DNA from 4 places in the Actinoplanes sp. NPDC051513 genome. Region 4 is predicted to be linked to each of the others. Evidence: riboswitches for the same ligand, from Rfam matches in the RefSeq annotation. Region 4 holds a riboswitch; each other region holds the start of a gene.
What was found. A riboswitch is a leader RNA that binds a small molecule or an ion and turns the genes downstream of it on or off. The one in region 4 is predicted to bind cyclic di-AMP.

Region 1: it holds a riboswitch for cyclic di-AMP, as region 4 does, so the genes downstream of both, ACIA5D_RS15030 (C40 family peptidase) here and ACIA5D_RS09335 (NlpC/P60 family protein) in region 4, are expected to answer to the same signal.
Region 2: it holds a riboswitch for cyclic di-AMP, as region 4 does, so the genes downstream of both, ACIA5D_RS10085 (transglycosylase family protein) here and ACIA5D_RS09335 (NlpC/P60 family protein) in region 4, are expected to answer to the same signal.
Region 3: it holds a riboswitch for cyclic di-AMP, as region 4 does, so the genes downstream of both, ACIA5D_RS30175 (coiled-coil domain-containing protein) here and ACIA5D_RS09335 (NlpC/P60 family protein) in region 4, are expected to answer to the same signal.

What each region holds. Positions count from the first base shown of each region.
Region 1 covers NZ_JBITDW010000004.1:120,304-125,110, forward strand. Annotated here, with positions in the region: gene ACIA5D_RS15015 (DinB family protein) at 1-350, shown strand, start outside; gene ACIA5D_RS15020 (Pr6Pr family membrane protein) at 353-1,072, shown strand; gene ACIA5D_RS15025 (hypothetical protein) at 1,077-2,063, shown strand; gene ACIA5D_RS15030 (C40 family peptidase) at 2,159-2,671, opposite strand; cyclic di-AMP (ydaO/yuaA leader) riboswitch at 2,678-2,834, opposite strand; gene ACIA5D_RS15035 (XdhC family protein) at 2,959-4,029, opposite strand; gene ACIA5D_RS15040 (FAD binding domain-containing protein) at 4,149-4,807, shown strand, end outside.
Region 2 covers NZ_JBITDW010000003.1:31,130-35,936, reverse strand. Annotated here, with positions in the region: gene ACIA5D_RS10090 (saccharopine dehydrogenase family protein) at 1-1,055, opposite strand, end outside; cyclic di-AMP (ydaO/yuaA leader) riboswitch at 1,260-1,439, shown strand; gene ACIA5D_RS10085 (transglycosylase family protein) at 1,441-2,124, shown strand; gene ACIA5D_RS10080 (cysteine hydrolase family protein) at 2,215-2,862, shown strand; gene ACIA5D_RS10075 (YybH family protein) at 3,003-3,368, opposite strand; gene ACIA5D_RS10070 (LysR family transcriptional regulator) at 3,439-4,317, shown strand; gene ACIA5D_RS10065 (hypothetical protein) at 4,367-4,732, shown strand; gene ACIA5D_RS10060 (SDR family oxidoreductase) at 4,747-4,807, opposite strand, start outside.
Region 3 covers NZ_JBITDW010000010.1:221,106-225,912, reverse strand. Annotated here, with positions in the region: gene ACIA5D_RS30185 (ABC transporter ATP-binding protein) at 1-632, shown strand, start outside; gene ACIA5D_RS30180 (coiled-coil domain-containing protein) at 656-1,630, opposite strand; cyclic di-AMP (ydaO/yuaA leader) riboswitch at 1,671-1,820, opposite strand; cyclic di-AMP (ydaO/yuaA leader) riboswitch at 2,029-2,179, shown strand; gene ACIA5D_RS30175 (coiled-coil domain-containing protein) at 2,183-3,226, shown strand; gene ACIA5D_RS30170 (glycoside hydrolase family 65 protein) at 3,283-4,807, opposite strand, start outside.
Region 4 covers NZ_JBITDW010000002.1:866,187-870,993, forward strand. Annotated here, with positions in the region: gene ACIA5D_RS09320 (cytochrome ubiquinol oxidase subunit I) at 1-846, opposite strand, end outside; gene ACIA5D_RS09325 (BlaI/MecI/CopY family transcriptional regulator) at 924-1,271, shown strand; gene ACIA5D_RS09330 (M56 family metallopeptidase) at 1,268-2,170, shown strand; cyclic di-AMP (ydaO/yuaA leader) riboswitch at 2,293-2,431, shown strand; gene ACIA5D_RS09335 (NlpC/P60 family protein) at 2,446-3,438, shown strand; gene ACIA5D_RS09340 (MarR family winged helix-turn-helix transcriptional regulator) at 3,630-4,082, opposite strand; gene ACIA5D_RS09345 (epoxide hydrolase family protein) at 4,151-4,807, shown strand, end outside.

The DNA.
Region 1 (4,807 bases), on a different contig from region 4:
AGTCGCCGGTCGGCAGCGGCACGAGCCTGCTCTGGCTGGTCAAACACCTCACCTGGGCCGAACTGTCGTGGTTTCTCGTGCGCTTCGCGGGTGAGGACCTCGCCCTCCCGGACGAAGAGGTCCGGGAGGGCGACACCCTGGGCGAGGCGATCGACGCGTACGAGGCCGCGTGGCAACGCGTCGCGCCGGTGCTCGCGGACGGGGACCTCGAGCAGATGATGGCGCGCGACGACGGGCAGCCGCGGTGCAACCTGCGGTTCGTCATCGGGCACATGCTGGAGGAGACGGCCCGGCACGCGGGGCACGCCGACATTCTGCGGGAGCTCATCGACGGATCGACCGGACGGTAGGCGTGATCTACGCCCGGCCCCAGTTCTGGCTGCGCGCGGCCATCGTCGCCTGCGGCGCGGCGGGACTGCTCATGGCGGAGCAACGGCTCATCTACTACACCGCGCAGAGCAACCTGCTGACGCTCGCCTACTTCGTGGGCGCCCTCTACTGGATGGTCAAGCGCGGCACGATCGAGCCGCCCGCGCCCCGTTGGCGCGGCGCGGTCACGCTGTGGATCCTGATCACCTGCCTGATCTCGCATTTCATGCTCAACCACGGCGAGAACCCGCTGCCCGGCCTGGCTGCCGCCGACCCGGGCGAGGCACTGACCAACCGGTCGCTGTTCCTGGTGCACTACGTCGTGCCGGTGCTCGTGCTGGCCGACTGGGTGCTGTTCGGGCCACACCGGATCGTGCGCCGGCGCGACATTCCACTGTGGATCGCCTACCCGCTCGGCTACGGCCTGATGATCGAGCTCCGGGGTGGGCTGCTGCCCGCGGCGCCGGTCCGGTATCCGTACTTCTTCCTCGACCCCGCCGAGCACGGGTACGACTGGGTGGGCTTGCAGTTCGTGCAGCTGGCGGTGGTCTTCGGGGCGCTCGGCGCCGCGGTGGTCGGCCTGGATCGGCTGGCGGCGCTCGCAGGGGCAAAACGGGCGCGCGCCCGGACAAAACCGGCGCGCGCTGGGACCGAACCGGCGGAAGAGGAGATCGATGCGGCGGGCATAGATCTGCAACGATGACGGGATGCGCCGCCCGTTCCGCCTGTCCTATCTGTACGCGCTGATCGGCGCCCTTCTGCTGCTGGCCGGGTTTCTGCTGCTCTACCCCGTGCGGCACACCGAGGGTTTCGGCACCGAGCTGCGCATCAACATCGGGTCCAACCTGCTCGACCTGGTGCTCGCGGTGCTCGTGCTCCAGCCGCTGGTGCTCTCGCTCAACCGCAACTCGGTGCGGTGGCGCAACCGCCTCGACTACCGGGCGGTGATCCGGCGGATCGAACAGGCCCGGGACAACGTGGACGTCTGGAAGTTCTGGACCGGCCTGCTGGAGCCGCGGAACGAGCAGGCCTTCGCCGCCGCGGTGCGGGCCGCGCTCGAGCGCGGGGTGCGCTTCCGCATCCTGCTCACCGATCCGTCGTCGGCGGACGCCGCCGAGCGGGCCCGGCAGGTCGCGCCGACCGACGCGGTCGCGCTGATCCGGCAGAACATCGAACGGCTCGACGATCTCGTACGGTCGTTGCCCGAGCGCCACGCCGAGCTGTTCGAGGTACGGATCAGCCCGGTCGGGCCGGCGCACGCCTGCTACCGGGTGGACGACTGGCTCTCGTACGGCCTGTTCCGCAATCGCCGGGTGAGCGAGAGCTACCAGCGCGAGGTCCGGGTCCGCGGCGACCTGGGCGAGCTGGCGCTGGAGGCGTTCGACAACCGGTGGAACGGCGCGGGCCTGCTGCAGCTCGGCGAGCACCGCCGGATCCGGCTGCGTTTCACGGTGCACGACGCGGTCGTCGAGCACGACCTGCGGTACGTGGTGCACGAGGGCGAGCACTGGGTGAACGTGCATCCGGTCGCGCTGTCACAGGCGTTCCACCCCGATCATCAGGTCACGATCAGCGAGAACGGCCGCAAGCAGTACGTCCTGGCGCCGACGTCACCGGGCGGGGCGGCCGAGGCCTACGCCGCGAAGTACGGGCCCGACCCGGGCGCCGTCCTTCTGCGGCTGGCCGACGCTTAGGCGAGCGCCGGCCGAACCGCGGTCGCGCAGCAGTTGGCGAAACGCCCAGCCAGTACCTCGTTAGCAGGTACTGACTGGGCGCGCGCGGATGCGGGCTAGATGCGGCCGAAGCGGACCTGGCCGGCGTTCCAGATCTGCGCGAGGCGGACGCGGTCGCCCGGTTTCGGGGCGTGCCAGACACGGCCGCCGCCGGCGTAGACGGCCACGTGGTACGCGTGCCGGCCGTGTACCCAGAAGACCAGGTCGCCGGGGCGGGCCGCGGCGCGGCTGATCGGGTGGGCGGCGCGGTACTGGGCGTTCGCGGTGCGGGGCAGGCGGATGTGGGCGGCGCGGTAGGCGTACCCGGAAAGGCCGGAACAATCGAACGCGCCCGGACCCGCTGCTCCGCGCCGGTAGGGCTTGCCGCGCTGGGCGCTGGCGGCGGCGACGATGCGCTTGCCGCGCAGCAGCGCGGCGCCGGCGGGGGAGAGCGGGACGGCGGCGGAGACCGCGGGCCGTGACGATGGCGCCGCCTGGGCGGCCGACGGGGCGAACAGGAGCGACATCAGGGCCAGGAACGCCCAGACGACGGCGAACGTGGGCATGGCGAAGCGGACACGAGCAGACAAGACGATCCTTGGTCCTTCAACCGCCTGCGAGGTTAGCTGTCGGGTTGGGCCTGAAGGCGGCCCGTCGCATCAAGGCGACTTCACCCCGGAGCCGGCGAGCCGGCGAAAAAGAGGGGTCCCCCGCTCCCGCCCACTGAAGTTTCCGATTCGGAGACATGGACCGCACGCGGTGGGCGGGACTCGGCGTCCGCGCGGCGGTGGTGGCCGCTGGTGTTGCAACGCGGCGCAAGACGAGATCGGCCGTCGTCGGGAAAACGGCGGGAAAGCCGGGGGTTGCTCCCGGACGGCTACCCGTGAATCGGGGCGTCCAGCCCGGTGAGGGGCAGACCGGACCCGCCCCAGGCGGACGCGACGATCTCGGCGGCGATCGCGACCGCGGTCTCCTCGGGGGTGCGGGCGCCCAGATCGAGGCCGATGGGAGCGGACAACCGGGCCAGCGCGGCCTCGGAGACGCCGGCCTCGCGCAGGCGGCGCATCCGGTCGGAATGGGTGCGGCGGCTGCCCATCACGCCGATGTACCGCGCCGGGGTGCGCAACGCGACCTCGAGCAGCGGAACGTCGAACTTGGGGTCATGCGTGAGGACACAGAGCACGGTGCGCTCGTCGACCGCCGCGGATTCCAGGTAGAGATGCGGCCATTGCACGACCAACTCGTCGGCCGAGGGGAAACGCTTGCGGGTGGCGAAGACCGGACGCGCGTCGCAGACCGTCACGTGGTAGCCGAGGAAACCGCCTATCCGGGCGACCGCGCCGGCGAAGTCGATCGCACCGAAGACGATCATGCGGGGCGGCGGCAGATAGGTCTGCACGAAGGCCTCCATCTCGTCGAGGCGCTGTTCGCCGTGCGTGCCGAGGTGGACCACGCCGGTGGTGCCGGCCGAGAGCATGCCGGCCGCCTGTTGCTCGGCCGCGCGGTCGAGGCCCGCGTCGCCCAGCGATCCCACGACGTGCGAGGGCCAGACCGCGAGCTGCCTGCCGTTCAGCGAGACGGTCGCGACCGGCCGGCCCGACGCGATCGCCGCGAGAACATCGTCGACGTCGGCGAGGGCTACCGACGGCTGGACCAGGACCTCGATCGTCCCGCCGCACGTCAGGCCCACCTCGAACGCGTCGCCGTCGCTCACGCCGTACGTGTGCTGCTGTGCCTTCTGGGTCTGGATGACCTCTTCGGCGGCGGCGTAGACCGCGCCCTCGACGCACCCGCCCGAGACGCTGCCCAGGACCTCGCCGCGCTCGTTGACCGCCATGGACGAGCCGGGCTGGCGGGGCGCCGACTCCCACGTGCGCACGACGGTGGCCACGGCGAACGCGATGCCCTCCGCGCGCCACGCGACCAGCCCGTCGATGATGTCCCGCACGACCTCACCTTCCGTGATCAAGGGCCGGATCGTCAACGGCTAGTTAAGAGATCCCTTAGGTAGCTGTTGACTTTGATGGGTGCCCGCGCGAGATTCACCGCAACTCCGGGAGGTGCATCGTGCAGGTGCCGGCTCCGTTCGAGTACGAACGTGCCACCACTGTCGACCATGCCATTGGATTGCTGGAACGTCTGGGCAGCTCAGCGCGGCTCGTCGCGGGCGGGCACAGCCTGCTGCCGATGATGAAGCTGCGCCTGGCGAACTTCGAATACCTGATCGACATCAACCCGCTCCACGAGGAGCTGGGCTACATCAACATTAACGCCGACGACGTACGCATCGGGTCCCTGACCCGGCACCGCGAGCTGCTCGAGTCGGACGAACTGGCGGCCGCGTTCCCGATCTTCCGGGAGGCCGAGCGGGTGATCGCCGACCCCGTGGTGCGCAACCGGGGGACGCTCGGCGGGTCGCTGTGCCAGGCCGATCCGAGCGAGGACCTGTCGGCGGTGTGCACGACGCTCGACGCGGCGTGCGTGATCCGCGGGCCGGGGGGCGAGCGGGTCGTCTCGATGGAGGAGTTCCACGTCGGGCCGTACGAAACGGCCGTCGGGGACGACGAGATCCTGATCGAGATCCGTCTTCCGCGCCGGCCCGGGCACGGCAGCGCCTACGAGAAGGTCGAGCGCCGCGCCGGGGACTGGGCCGTGGTGTCGGCCGGCGCCGCGGTGTGGCTCGCCGCCGACGGCACGATCGCGGATGCGCGGGTCGGTCTGGCCGC
Region 2 (4,807 bases), on a different contig from region 4:
TTGGCCCGGAACCGCGCCGCGTAGCGGGCGCCGGACGTCGTGGTGGCGAACAGGTCCATCGTGAAGTGGCCGTTCTCCCGGGCCTCCGCACTCGGGCCTTCGCCCGGCTTGGGCAGGATCTTGTCGAGGAGGAAGCGGGTCGGCGGTAGCGACAGGCCGACCATCAGCGCGCCGAGGCCGAGCCGGGTGCCGTGGGCGATCACCGGGGAGAGCGGGGAGGCGCCGACGCTCATCGTCTCGCGGTAGCGGAACGCCCGGCCGTACTCCCAGCCGCGCAGGGCGTTGCTGCGGCGCACCACCCGGGTGTTGTAGGAGGCCATGAAGAACGGCGCGAGCGTGCCGCGCAACCGGGGGTGCACGGCGGGACCGGACACGATGGCGGTGTCGTCCTGCCGGCCGAGATCGGGCTCGGCGGCGCGGTCGGGGCTCAGCGAGTAGGGGCTGGCGGCGACCCGGCGCAGCTTGCCGTCGTTCTTGACCACGTCGAGCTGGTGCCGCATCGAGTCGATCGTGCCGCCGCTGATCCCGCCGCGCAGGCTGGTGACGACCAGCGTGGTGTCGGTGAGCTCGCCGGCGCCGTCGGCCTTGACCTGCTGGTCGAGCACATGCACGCCGATGTCGGACGGGATCGAGTCGAAGCCGCAGGAGTGCACTATGCGGGCGCCGGTCGAGCGGGCGAGCTCGTGGTTGTCGTCGATGCTCGCCCGGGCGAACAACACCTCACCGGTGAGGTCGACGTAGTCGGTGCCGGCGGCGGCGCAGGCCCGCACGAGCGCTTTGCCGTATCTCGCATATGGCCCGACGGTGGTGACGACGACCCGGGTCGCGGCGGCCAACCGCTCGAGGGCAGGCACGTCGGTGGCGTCGGCCACCAGGACCGGCCAGTCGACGCCGAGACGCTGCTTGACCTCGGCGATCCTGGCCTCGGAGCGGCCGGCCAGGGCGACCCGCGTGCCGGCCGGCGCGTGCTCGGCCAGGTACTGCGCCACCAGCGCTCCGACGAAACCGGAGGCGCCATAGACGACGATGTCGTGATCGCGGGGGTGGTCGCTCATGGCAGCAGATTCTCCACCAGGTTTCCGGCGGCGGCCGGACAAGTTACCGATCGGTAATGCCAGAGCGTTACCAATCGGTCATTCTCGACATAAAGCAAGATCAAATAGGGCAATAGCTGAGAACAACGTCACCTTTCCCGGGCTGAGCTTGGGTGAATTCGCGGACCCGTGGTTACCGTCGGCCGGTCCCGCGATGCGGGCACCGCGGGTGGAACGCCGAGTCCCTGCCACCGCCCGCCGGACATTAACCCGTGGCAGGGAGCGGGGGACCCAAACGTTCCTCGGCGCGCGATGCGCGCGCCTCGGGGTGAAGCCGCAGGATGGCGGCCGGGCACCTCAGCCCGAACCCGACAGCTGACCTCGTAGGCGTGGAGGGTTCTCTGTCATGGCACAGATCCGCAAGCATGCCCGCACGCCGCGGGCGCGCAAGCACGCCCGTTTCGCGCTGGGCCTCACGGCCGTCGGCGTGGCGGGCACGGCCGCCCTGCTCGGCCCCGCTTCCCCCGCGCAGGCGTCCAGTGTGAACTGGGACGCGATCGCGCAGTGCGAGTCGGGCGGCAACTGGAGCATCAACACCGGCAACGGCTTCTACGGCGGGCTGCAGTTCACCCGCGGCACGTGGAAGGCCTACGGCGGCACGAAGTACGCCAGCACCGCGAACAAGGCGAGCAAGGCGGAGCAGATCCGCATCGCCGAGAAGGTGCTGGACGGCCAGGGCATCGGCGCGTGGCCGGTGTGCGGCAAGAAGGCCGGCTCGTCGAAGCACTACAAGGGCTCGAACACGAGCGGCTCCAAGTCGTCGTCGAAGTCGGCCCACAAGTCGAAGTCGACCACGCACAAGGCCACCAAGAAGGCCACCAAGAAGCCCACGACGTCGTCGCACAAGGTCACCCGCACCACGACCGCGAAGGCCACCGGCAAGACCTACGTCGTCCGCTCCGGCGACACGCTGTCGGCCATCGCCACGCGCAACCACGTCAAGGGCGGCTGGCACACCCTCTACCAGCTGAACGGCAACACCATCAGCAACCCCAACCTGATCTTCCCCGGTCAGCGGATCGCACTCTGATCCACTCGTAGCGACCCGGCCGCTCATCCCCCAGGGCGGCCGGGCCGCGCCCCACCGGCGACGAAGTGGCGGTTGTGCCACAGTGGCGGCATGGCCACCGACCCGCATCTCGAGCCGCACTGGGACCGCTCGGCGCTGATCACCATCGACATGCAGCGCGACTTCCTTTCCGATGGCCCGTTCGGGCTGGCCGGCACCACCGAGATCCTCCCCAACCTCACGAAGCTCACCGAGACGTTCCGGGCGACCGGACGGCCGATCGTCCACGTTGTCCGCCTCTATCCGGCCGACGGCCAGGACGTCGACCGCGTGCGGCGCACCCTCGTGCAGGGCGGCGCCGAATTCGCCCGGCCCGGCACGCCCGGCCGATTGCTTGCGCCGGGCCTGGCGCCGGCCGGCGACCTCGACGACAACCTCGACGACGAGGCCCTTCTGCGCGGCGAGCCGCAGCTGCTCGGCCCCGGCGAATACGCGCTCTACAAACCGCGCTGGGGCGCCTTCTATCGCACGCGGCTCGAGGAGCTCCTCGCCGCGCACAGCGTCGACACCCTCGTCTTCGCCGGCTGCAACCTGCCCAACTGCCCGCGCGCCAACATCATCGAGGCCCACGAGCGCGATTACCGCGTCGTGCTGGTCACCGACGCCGTGTCGCAAGCCAGCGACCAAGGTTTCCGCGAGGTCGCCGGCCTCGGCACCGTGCTCCGCACCACCGCCGAAGCCATCACGCCGACGGTCTGACGCCGCCTCGACCTCTTGGTGCGCCGTCCACGGGGCTCGCTGCCGCGCGAGGCCGAGCGGGCGGCCACGTCGAAGCCGAGCGGGGTGGCCACGTCGAAGCCGAGCGGGGTGGCCACGTCGAAGCCGAGCGGGCGGCCGCGTCAACGCCCCGGCGTGACGAACTCGGGCTGGTCGAGGACGCGGAGCCACGTGCCGTCGGGCTGCCGGCGCACCACCTGCGCGCGGGCGCCGGCGCCATCCTTGGGCGGGGTCGCGGTCAGCGCCAGGTCTCCGCTGATCAGCGTCGGCAGCGGCTGCTCGGGCTCGAAGGCCGGCATGTGCGGGAGCGCCTCTTCCCACAGTTTCTGGATCGCGGCGCGGCCCACGGTCTGCCGGCCGGGCGGATAGGCCATCACCGCGTCTTCCTCGTAGAGCAGGGCGAGACCCTCCGCGTCTTTCTCATTGGCGCGCTCGACGAACAGGCGGGTCAGGTCTTCTGGCTTACGAGCCTTCTCGCGTTCGGTCATGACTCCAGCCTCGTCGGGCGGGGAACAGAAGTCCAACGCATAGTTTTTATGCGAACTAGAATCTGTGGTTATGGAACTGCGGCAGCTCGCGTACTTCGTGGCGGTGGCCGAAGAGGCCGGCTTCACCCGTGCCGCCCAGCGCGTGCACATCAGCCAGTCGGGGGTGAGCGCCCAGGTCAAGGCGCTGGAGACCGAGCTGGGCGCCGAGCTCTTCGACCGGTCGGGACGGGTCGCGCGACTCACCGAGGCGGGCAAGGTGGCTCTCCAGTACGCCCGGACGGCGCTGAACGCCGCCTCCGAGCTGCGCGAGGCGATCGACGAGGTGAAGGGCCTCGTCCGCGGCCATCTCACGATCGGCATGGTGACCGGCTGCGAGATCACTCCCCTGTTCGCCGCGCTGGCCGCGTTCCACCGCGAGCACCCGGCGATCGAGCTCGAGCTGCTCGAGAACGACTCCCGCCGGCTCGTCAACTCGGTGCGGACCGGGCTGGCCGACATCGCCCTCGTCGGCGTGGCCGGCGCGCCGCCGGAGCACCTGTCCGCCCAGGTGATCGCCAGCGAGGGCCTCGTGGCGCTGGTCCCGCCCGATCATCCGCAGGCGGGTGAGCCAGGGCTGCCGCTGACCGAGCTGGTGGCGCACGCTCTCGTCACCTTGCCCGAGGGGACCGGTATCCGCGCCGCTTTCGATGAGGCGTGTGTGTCCGCGAGCTTGATCCCGGACGTGGTGCTGGTCGCGTCGGCGCCGGCGGCGGTCGCCGACATGGCGGCGCGCGGCCTCGGAATCGCGGTGCTGAGCGAGTCGATGGGGAAGGCGCACGCGGACCTCGTAGCCGTGCCGATCACCGGAGTGACGATCCCGGCGCTGCTCGCGCTGGTGTGGCGCCCGCGGACGAGCACGGCGCTGGCCGCGCTGCTGCCGCACCTTCGCCGGGAGTTCGGCGAAGGCTGAACAGCGTCGGGCTGAGCGAAATGAGTTTCCGGGCTATAGCGTCGCGGTCATGACGGAGATCTCCCTGCGGCAGCGGCTTCGTGCGGCGCTGCCGGCTGCCATGAAGTCGCGGGACCGGGCGGCGACGGCCGCGCTGCGCGCCACCCTGGCGGCGATCGACAACGCCGAGGCGATCGTGCCGGCCGAGGAGGCGACGGGCACGAGCCTCGCGATCGAGCACATCGCGGTGGGCGTGGGAACGACCGAGGTCGCCCGGCGGGCGCTGACGGAGGCCGACGTCGAGCGGATCGTGCGGGACGAGGTGGAGGAGCGGGAGACCGCGGCCGGGGAGTACGAGCAGGCCGGGTACGCGGACCGCGCGGAACAGCTGCGCAACGAGGCCCGCGCGCTGGCCGCCCACCTTCCCGAAGCGTAGAGCGCCGGGCGGGCCTAGAGGTTCAAGGCCTCGGCGATGGGGGTCTCGCCCGCGAAGAGCTCGAAGGTGACGCCG
Region 3 (4,807 bases), on a different contig from region 4:
GCGAGGTGCACGCGGTCAAGGGCGCCAGCTTCGTGGCCTACAAGGGCGAGGCCATCGGGCTGATCGGCACCAACGGCTCGGGCAAGTCGACCCTGCTGCGGGCGATCGCCGGGCTGCTGCCGGTGGAGCCGGGCGGCGCGATCTACGCGGCCGGCCAGCCCTCGCTGCTCGGCGTGAACGCGGCGCTGATGAACGACCTCTCCGGCGAGCGCAACGTGACGCTCGGCTGCCTGGCCATGGGCATGACCCCGGCCGAGGTGAAAGGGCAGGTCAAGGACATCATCGAGTTCTCCGGCATCAACGAGCGGGGCGACTTCAGCTCGCTGCCGATGCGGACGTACTCGTCCGGCATGGGCGCCCGGCTGCGCTTCGCGATCGCCGCGGCCAAGAGGCACGACGTGCTGCTCATCGACGAAGCACTGGCCACCGGCGACGCGAAGTTCCGCAAGCGCAGCGAGCAGCGGGTCCGTGACCTGCGCGAGGAGGCCGGCACGGTCTTCCTGGTCAGCCACAGCGAGCAGTCGATCCGGGACACCTGCGAGCGCAGCATCTGGCTCGAGGGCGGCGTGATCAAGGCGGACGGCCCGACCGAGGACGTGCTGAAGGAGTACGAGACCTTCGTGAAGAAATGAGGTCTCGTACTCCTCCAGTCCAGCTATCTGACCGATAGATGCACGTGGTTGGTGTGGTCGCTCGACGGGTCGCCGTTGCCACCCGAGTACGACTTCCAGCCGCTCGAAGGCAGCCAGATGCGCCGGAACCAGATCACGTAGAGCACGCCGATCTTGCTCGAGTTGTTGATGAAGTAGTTCGCCAGGTTGTTCCCGTACGTCTTGCTGCTGCCGGTCGCCACCCCGCCGAACCCACCCTTGTCGGCCGCGAAGTCGCAGGCCCGGCCCTTCGGATGCTCGCCGCTGTTCTGCTCGCGGAAGCAGTGCACGTAGTGGGTGAAGCCGGCCGCCTGGGCCTGCTGCATGGCGTGCAGCATGCGCTGGGTGATGCGGCCACCGCTGGTCGGGTCGTCCACCATGCCGCTGCCACCCTGGAACGCGGACGCGCCCTTGCTGCTGCCGCCGTCGCTCGGCTGCGGGTCGTCCTGCCCGGCGTTGGCCGCCTTCAGCGCGCTCTCGGCCTGTGCCTTGCGCTTGGCCATCACGTTGACCTGCTTCTGCTGGTCACGGATGGTGGCCTCGATCGCGAGCTTCGCCTGGGCCTGGCCGTCGCGGGTGGCCTGGAGTTCGCCGAGAACGGCCTTCTCCTTGACCGCGACCGTCTGCAGCGTCTCGGCCCGGTCCAGGAATCCGCCCGCCGAGCCCGCGGTGAGCAGCGCGCTCATCGGCCCGAGCCGGCCGCTCTTGTACGACTGCTGGATGATCTGGTCGAACGCCTTCTGCCGGGGTCCTAGGTCGGCGTCCAGCTGCTTGAGCTGGGCGGTCAGCCCGGCCTGGCGCTTCTTCGAGGCGGCCAGCGCGTCCTTGGCCTCGAGGTAGCCCTTGGAGGCCGCCTCGACCTGCTCGATCACGGACTTGGAGCCGCCCTCGCCGTCGTCGCCGGTGTCACCCGGGGCCGCGGTGGCCGGGCCCGCGACCGCGATGGCCAGACCGCAGGCGGCCACCAGCATGGCGAGCATCGCCGCTAATCGCCGGCGGACAGTAATGTGCCGCACAAACTGTTCCTTCCGTCGGCCGCCGACCGAGTTAGCTGACGGGTTCGGGACGGAAGTTCCCTACCACGCCTCGTCTTGCGACTCGGCGCGGATTCACCCCAATGGAACTCATGGTTCCCCGGCTCGCCGAAAGGCGATTAGGCGGCGGCCCCCGGGCGGGGACCGTGACCGACCATACCCATGATATCGATTGATCGACAGATCTCGCACTCTGCGCCATTGCCCGATAACCGCCGGTCACTTTCTTACGGAACGTCGCCGAAGGATTACCGAATTTGCGTTTCCTGGGTCCTGAAGTGTTCAGCGACCTCGGGTAAACTCACCCGCGGCTCTGCCGCCGAAGGCGCCGCCCCCGAGGCGCCGGCAGGCCGCCGCCCAATCGCCGCGAGGCGAGCCGGGGACCCATGGTTACTTGGGGTGTATCCGCGCTGAGTCGCAAGACGAGGCGTGGTAGGGATCGCTTCCGTCCCGAACCCGTCAGCTAACCCGGTCGGCGGTAACCCGGAAGGAACCTGGATGACCGTACGCCCCCGTCGCCGGTGGCTGACCCTGGCCCTGGCGCCGCTCGTGGCTGTCTCGTTCTTTGCGGCACCCGCCGCGCCCGCGAGCGCCGATCCCGACGACTCGTCGTCGTCCTCGTCGGCTCAGCCCGACGAAAAGGGTGACGAGATCGAGTCGAACTCCACCCTCAACGACATCCTCGAGTCGTCGAACCGCAAGTTCGTACAGGCGAAGGCCGCGGTCGCGAAGTCGACCACGACCCAGAAGAAGCTGGCCGTCGAGATCAACCTGGCCGAGGCCAAGCGCGACGCGCTGATTCCCGAGGTCAACGCCATCGCATCGCAGCAGTACCGCACCGGCCACCTCGGCGCCGCGAGCTTCCTGCTCGGCAGCCAGGGGTCGGACGACTTCCTCGCCAAGGCGGTCTCGCTCGAGGAGATCAACACCCTGCACGACCGGAAGTTGCACGAGCTGAACGCGGCGATCGACGAGGTCACGGCGAAGAAGAGCGCGCTCGACGCCGAGGTGAAGCAGCAGCAGACCAACCTGGTCGCGATGAAGAAGCAGAAGGACGCGGCCGACAAGGCGCTCGCGCTGGTCGGCGGCAAGAACCTCACCGGCGGCTTCGTCGACGCCGTGTCCAAGGAGGCGGCGCCCGCCCCGCGCAACTCCGACGGCGGTTTCTCGCCGGAGAAATGCACGGTGAACGATCCGACCACGAGTGGTTGCATCACCGCCCGTACATTGCACATGTACCAAGAGGTGAAGAAGGCGGGCTTCAATCGCTTCGTCGGTTGTCACCGCAACGGCGGCCCGTTCGAGCACCCGAAGGGCCGGGCCTGCGACTGGTCGTTGCAGAAGAGCGGATTCTCGGTCGCGCACAACACCGACATGAAGAACTACGGCAACGACCTCATGGCGTTCCTGGTGCGTAACGCCGATCGGCTGGGCATCTACTACGTCATCTGGTTCCAGCAGATCTGGTTCCCGGCGACGGGCTGGAAGTCCTATCACGGCGCGAGCACTCACAAGGACCACGTACACGTCTCGATGCTTTAACGGCCCCGCCGAAGAAGGCCCCCGCGGCATTCCCGCGGGGGCCTTTTCAATATCGGTCAGTCCTGCGGCGCCCGGCGCACCGGAGCGCGCCCGGCCGGCTGGGTCGGCGACGGGCCGACCGGGCCCGCCGGCGGGATCGGCACGGTCACCGGCTTCACCTGGGTCACCTCGATCTCCTTGCCGTGGTGGCTCAGCACGAGGCGGGCCGAGCCGCCGCCGTTGCGCAGCGAGTACGTCACGTCGTCGGCCGTCACGTTCACCCGCAGCCGCAGGCCGCGCCAGAGCATCGAGAACTCCAGGTTGCCGATCCGGCTGGGCAGGCGCGGCGCGAACGACAGCTGACCGTTGAAGTCGCGCATGCCGCCGAGGCCGGCGACCAGCGAGATCCACGTGCCGGCCAGCGACGCGACGTGCACGCCGTCCCGCGAGTTCTGGTGCAGGTCGTGCAGGTCCATCAGCGCGGCCTCGCCCAGGTAGTCGTGGGCGAGCTCGAGGTGGCCGGTCTCAGCGGCCAGGATGGCCTGGATGCACGCCGACAGCGACGAGTCCCGGACGGTCCGAGCGTCGTAGTAGGCGAAGTTGCGCTGCTTCTCCTCCGGCGTGAACGCGTCGCCGCGAATGAACATCGCCATCACCAGGTCGGCCTGCTTGACCACCTGCTTGCGGTACAGGTCGAAGTACGGGTAGTTCAGCAGCAGCGGGTACGCCTCCGGCGGCGTGTTCTCGAAGTCCCACTCCTGGAGCCGGGTGAAGCCCTCCGACTGCTGGTGCACCTGAAGCTCCCGGTCGTACGGGATGTGCACGGCCGCCGCCGCGTCCCGCCAGGAGGCCATCTCCTCGTCGTCCACGCCGAGCTGGCGGGCCAGGTCGGGGTGGCGCTTGGCCGCCTCGACCGCGCTGAACATGTTCTGCTGGGCCATCAGGTTGGTGTAGATGTTGTCGTCCACAACGGCCGTGTACTCGTCGGGGCCCGTCACGCCGTCGATGTGGAAGCGGCCGTGCCGGTCGTGGTGGCCCAGCGAGCGCCACAGCCGGGCGGTCTCGATCAGCAGCTCGAGGCCGACCTCGCGCTCGAAGTCGTAGTCGCCGGTGGCCTGCACGTAGCGGCGGACCGCGTCGGCGATGTCGGCGCCGATGTGGAATCCGGCGGTGCCGGCCGGCCAGTACGCCGAGCATTCCTGCCCGCGGATGGTGCGCCACGGGAAGGCCGCGCCCTGCAGGCCGAGCGTCTGCGCGCGCTCCCGGGCCAGGTCGAGCGTCGAGTGCCGCCAGCGCAGCACGTCGGCCGCCGCGGCCGGCTGGGTGTAGGTGAGCGCCGGCAGCACGAACGTCTCGGCGTCCCAGAAGGTGTGCCCGTCGTAGCCGGGGCCGGAGAGGCCCTTGGAGCCGATCGGGCGCTGCTCGGCCCGGGCGCCGGCCTGGAGTGTGTGGAACAGGCCGAAGCGGACCGCCTGCTGCACCTCGGGGTCGCCCTCGACCTTGACGTCGGAGTGGTCCCAGAAAGCGTCCAGGTATTCCTGCTGGGCCTCGACGAGGCCCTCCCAGCCGTCCAGCCGAGCGCTGGCGAGCGCGGCGCCCACC
Region 4 (4,807 bases):
CCAGGGAATGTCCAGCGTGAACGACGGCAGTGGCTTGCCGGTGGTGATGATCGAGAACGGCGCGCCCTTGGTCGTCTCGTAGAGGGCCTCGGCGGCGGCCATCTTCATCGGCTGGACCTCGGTGATCACTTTGCCCAGGTGGTCGCCGGTCACCGCGGTGGCCGCCCCGCCCGCCAGCATCACCCAGGCGCCGAGCCGCGCGAGGGTCCGGTGTGCGGGCTCGGCCGCCATGCGCCACACCGCGATGGCGAGCAGCAGCGCGCCGCCGATCATCGCGGCCCCCGACAGCGTGTGCGGGAACGCGGCGAGGTTCACCTTGTTCAGCAACAGCTCGGAGAACGACGTGAGGCGCGCCCGGCCGGTCGCCGGGTCCATCTCGTACGCGATCGGGTTCTGCATGAAGCTGTTGGCGGCCAGGATGATGAACGCCGACAGGATCGTGCCCAGCGAGACCACCACGATCGTGGCCGCGTGCGCGAGGCGGGGCAGCCGGTCCCAGCCGAAATACCAGAGCGCCAGGAACGTGGCCTCCAGGAAGAAAGCCAGCATCCCCTCGATGGCGAGCGTCGGGCCGAAGACGTCGCCGTAGAACTTCGCGAACGCGCTCCAGCCCATGCCGAACTGGAACTCCTGCACGAGCCCGGTGACCACGCCGACCGCGAACGTGACGATGAGAAGTTTTCCGACGAACTTCGTGAGATCACGGAACTTGTCGTTCTTCGTGCGCAGCCACGTGATTTCCAGGCCGGCCGCGATCGCGGCGAGGCTGATCGACAGCGGCACGAAGAAGTAGTGGTAGATCGTCACCACCGCGAACTGCAACCGCGTCAGGTCGAGCACGTCCATGCGAGTTCCCCCCTCTACGACGTCTCGTAGTAGATACTACGACGTGTAGTACGACGCCGTGCAGTAGAGTGGGACACATGGCGCTGGGAGACCTGGAACGTGAGGTCATGACGGTTCTGTGGGACGCCGCGGAACCGCTCACGGTGCGGCAGGTGCACGAGTCGCTGAGTCGCGACCGCGACCTCGCCTACACGACCGTGATGACCGTGCTCGACCGCCTGGCCAAGAAATCGGTCGTCGTGCAGCAAAAAGCAGACCGCGCCTACCGGTACGTCCCGGCGCAGTCCCGCGAGGAGATGACCGCGTCCGTCATGCTCGACGCGCTCAGCGCCACCCCCGACCGCGACGCCGCCCTCGCGTATTTCGTCGGGCAACTTTCGCCGGATGCGCTGCAAGCCGCCATCGAAGCCGCCCGTAAGGGATGACGGCGCTGCTGCTCGGCGCGCTCGGGCTCACCCTGTCGCTGATCGTGCCCGGCCTGCTCGCGCGGGCACGCTGGCCCGACCGGGCGCCCGCCGCCGCCGTGCTGCTGTGGCAGGCCATCACCCTGGCCGCGGTGCTCTCCGCGCTCGGTGTCGTGCTCGCGGCCCCCGAGGAGCTGACCCGCGCCGCCGGCTCCGGAAAACCGGTCACCGCCGCCGCGCTGATCGGCGCCCTCGCCGTGGCGGCGGTCATCGTGCTGCGGCTGCTCGTCTCGCTGTGGGGAGTTTCGCGGCGCTCGCGCGCCCGCCGCGCGAAACATCGCCTCCTCGTCGACCTGCTCGACCGGGCCGAGCAGCGCCAGGAGCTCGACGCCGGGAACGTCCGGGTCCTCGCCGGAAACTTGCCGCTCGCCTACTGCGTGCCGGGCCGGGAGGCGCGCGTGGTGCTCAGCGACGGCGCCCTGCGGCTGCTCGACCGCGACCAGGTCGACGCCGTCCTCGCCCACGAGCAGACCCACCTGCGCCACCGGCACGAGATGGTGATGGAGTCGTTCACCGCCTTCTATCGCGCCGTGCCCCGCCCCGTGCGCAGCCGGGCGCCGCTGGACGCCGTACACGTGCTTCTGGAGATGGTGGCCGACGACGCCGCCAGAAAACGTGTCGGCGCCGCGCCGCTGCGCGGCGCGCTGGAGCGGCTGACCGACGCCGTCCCCCTGGCGGAGGAAGTCGTGCCCGAACGAAACTCGCAACGGCGCCGGCTCGACCGCCTTGCGGCCCCGCAGCGACCCTCGACGGCCCTCAACGCGGGCGTCGCGGTCGTGGCGCTTGCCCTGCTCGTGCTACCCACGGTGATCCTGGTCGTCCCCTGGCTCGACCGGGCGCTGGACGCCTGGCCACTGTGATCACACTGGGTAGCGAAGGCCGTGCAGGAAGTTTCCCCGCCGTGGCAACTTCAGTTAACGACATGATCGAGGGTACGGTGGTCGGCGGTCCGGCAGCCCCCCATCGTCCATCCGGCCGATCTGACGGATCACCGCCTAATCGCCGCGTGCGGCGAACCGGGGACCCGAGTAGTCGGGGTGAAGCCGCAGTCCCCCTGCGGCCGGGCGCGCTTCCCGCCCGAACCCGTCAGCTAACCCGGTCGGCGGCGCTAGGGAAGAAGGGATAACGCACCTACGTGAAACGGATTGGGGCGCGCCGCGCCGCAGTTCTGCGCAGCCTGGTCTGCGCCGTCGCCGCGGTCGGGATCGTTCTCACCGGCCCGTCCGTAGCGCAAGCAGCACCGTCTCCGGCCAGCGTCGAGGCCGAGATCGACAAGCAGTGGAACCAACTCGAGCCGGTCATCGAGCAGTACAACGACGTGCACGGCAAACTGCTCAAGAACCAGGCTCAGCTGAAGAACCTCACCAAGCAGCTCACCCCGCTCCAGGTGCAGGTGGACGTCGCCCTGTCTCAGGTTCGTGGAATGGCCGTCGACGCGTACATGCAGGGCGCGCCGAACGCATTCAACGCCATGATCGTCAGCGGTTCGCCCACCGGGCTGACCGCCAAGCTGACCTATCTCGATCAGCTTGCGCGGCACCAGCAGGACCAGATCGCCGGCGTCGCGAAACTTCGCGACAAGTACGCCGGCATGAAGTCCGACCTGGACGTGCTGACCAAGTCGATCGCGGCCCGCGATGCCGACCTGGCCAAGCAGAAGACCGCGATCCAGAAGAAGATCGACGGCCTGCAGAAGCTGCGGCTCCAGGCGTACGGGGCGGCCGGCGAGTCCGACGGCCCGTACAAGACCGGACCGTGCCCCGCCACCTACAACAACGACGCGGGCGGCCGTGCGGCGCAGAAAGCCTGCGACCTCATCGGCAAGCCCTATGTCTTCGGTTCCGAGGGTCCGAACAGCTACGACTGCTCGGGTCTGACGAAGGCGGCGTGGGCCAGCGTGGGTGTGCACCTCGAGCACTACACGAAGGACCAGTGGAACGAGGGCAAGGCGGTGTCCCGGGCCAACCTGCAACCGGGCGACCTGGTCTTCTACTACCCAGGGAGCCTTCATCATGTCGCCATCTACATCGGCGACGGGATGGTGGTGCACGCCCCGCACACGGGTGACCATGTGCGGATGGCTACGATCGACCGGGGGCCGATCGCCGGCTACCGGCGGCCGGGCTGAGTTTCTTCCGTACGCGAAAAGGGGTCGCCGGACGAAATCCGGCGGCCCCTTTCGTGTTGGTCAGCTTCCCGGCCGAGGATTTGCCGGGTGATCCCGCAGCCGGCGCCGGTCTTGCCGAAGTACAGGTCGGTCATGTCGGTGAAGCCCTCGTCGAGCCAGGGCGAGGTGTACTCGTCTTGCCCGCGCGGCCCTCATTCCATCGGCGGCGGGGCGGACTCCTGCATCCGGTGATACCGGTAGAGCTTCGTCAGCAGCGTCGTCAGCTGCTCGCGCTCCGCCCGGTCGAGGGGCTCGAGCAGCTCGTCCTGGATGGAGCCGGCCTGGCGGGCCAGCTGCTCGGTGCGCGCGCGGCCCTGGTCGGTGATCATGATGATGTTCCGGCGGCGGTCGTCCGGGTTGGGCACGCGCCGGATGAAGCCGGCGGCCGCCATCTCGTTCAGCGCCTTGACCATGTCGCTGAGGTGGATCCCGACGCGCCGGCCGAGGTCGGCCTGGCTGGCCGGGCCCTTCATGGCCAGCGAGGAGAGCACGCGGTAGTGGTACCCGCGGGCGCCGACGTCGGCGAACCGGGCGCTGACCATACGTCCCGCGTACCCGGCGGTCTGGGTCAGCAGCCAGCTGGGCAAGTGCTCCACGTCCTCCACGTGACCACCCTAACATTCGTACACCTAACATTTGCCGTTCTAACGTTAGCGACACTAACGTTAGTGGCATGAACGAATATCGCGTCCACGTTCCGCAGGCGGACCTCGACGACCTCAACGACCGGCTCGCCCGCACCCGGTGGCCCGACGAGCTGCCCGGCGCCGGCTGGGACTACGGCATCCCGCTCAGCCGGGTACAGGAGCTCGCCCACGCCTGGGAGAAGCTCGACTGGCGTGCCCACGAGGCGCGGCTCAACGCATACCCGCAGTTCACGGCCACGATCGACGGCGAGAACGTCTGGTTCCTGCACATCCGCTCGGCGTCGCCGGACGCGATCCCGCTGATCCTCACCCACGGGTGGCCCGGCTCGGTCGTCGAGTTCCTCGACCTGATCCCACTGCTCACGCCACGTTTCCACCTCGTGATCCCGGCGATTCCGGGCTTCGGTTTCTCCGGGCCCACCCGCTCACGCGGATGGGGCCAGCAGCGGGTGGCGCAAGCCTGGGTGCAACTCATGGCAGAGCTCGGGTACGAACGGTACGGCGCCCAGGGCGGGGACTGGGGCTCCGGCATCTCGCGCCTGGTGTCCGCCGCCGACCCCAAGCATGTGATCGGCGTACACATCAACTTCATGCCGACCGGCGGCGCCTACGACGGGCCACTTTCGCCGCTCGACGCCGCGCGGCTCGAGAAAACGCGAAAACTGGCCGCCAACCGGCACCCG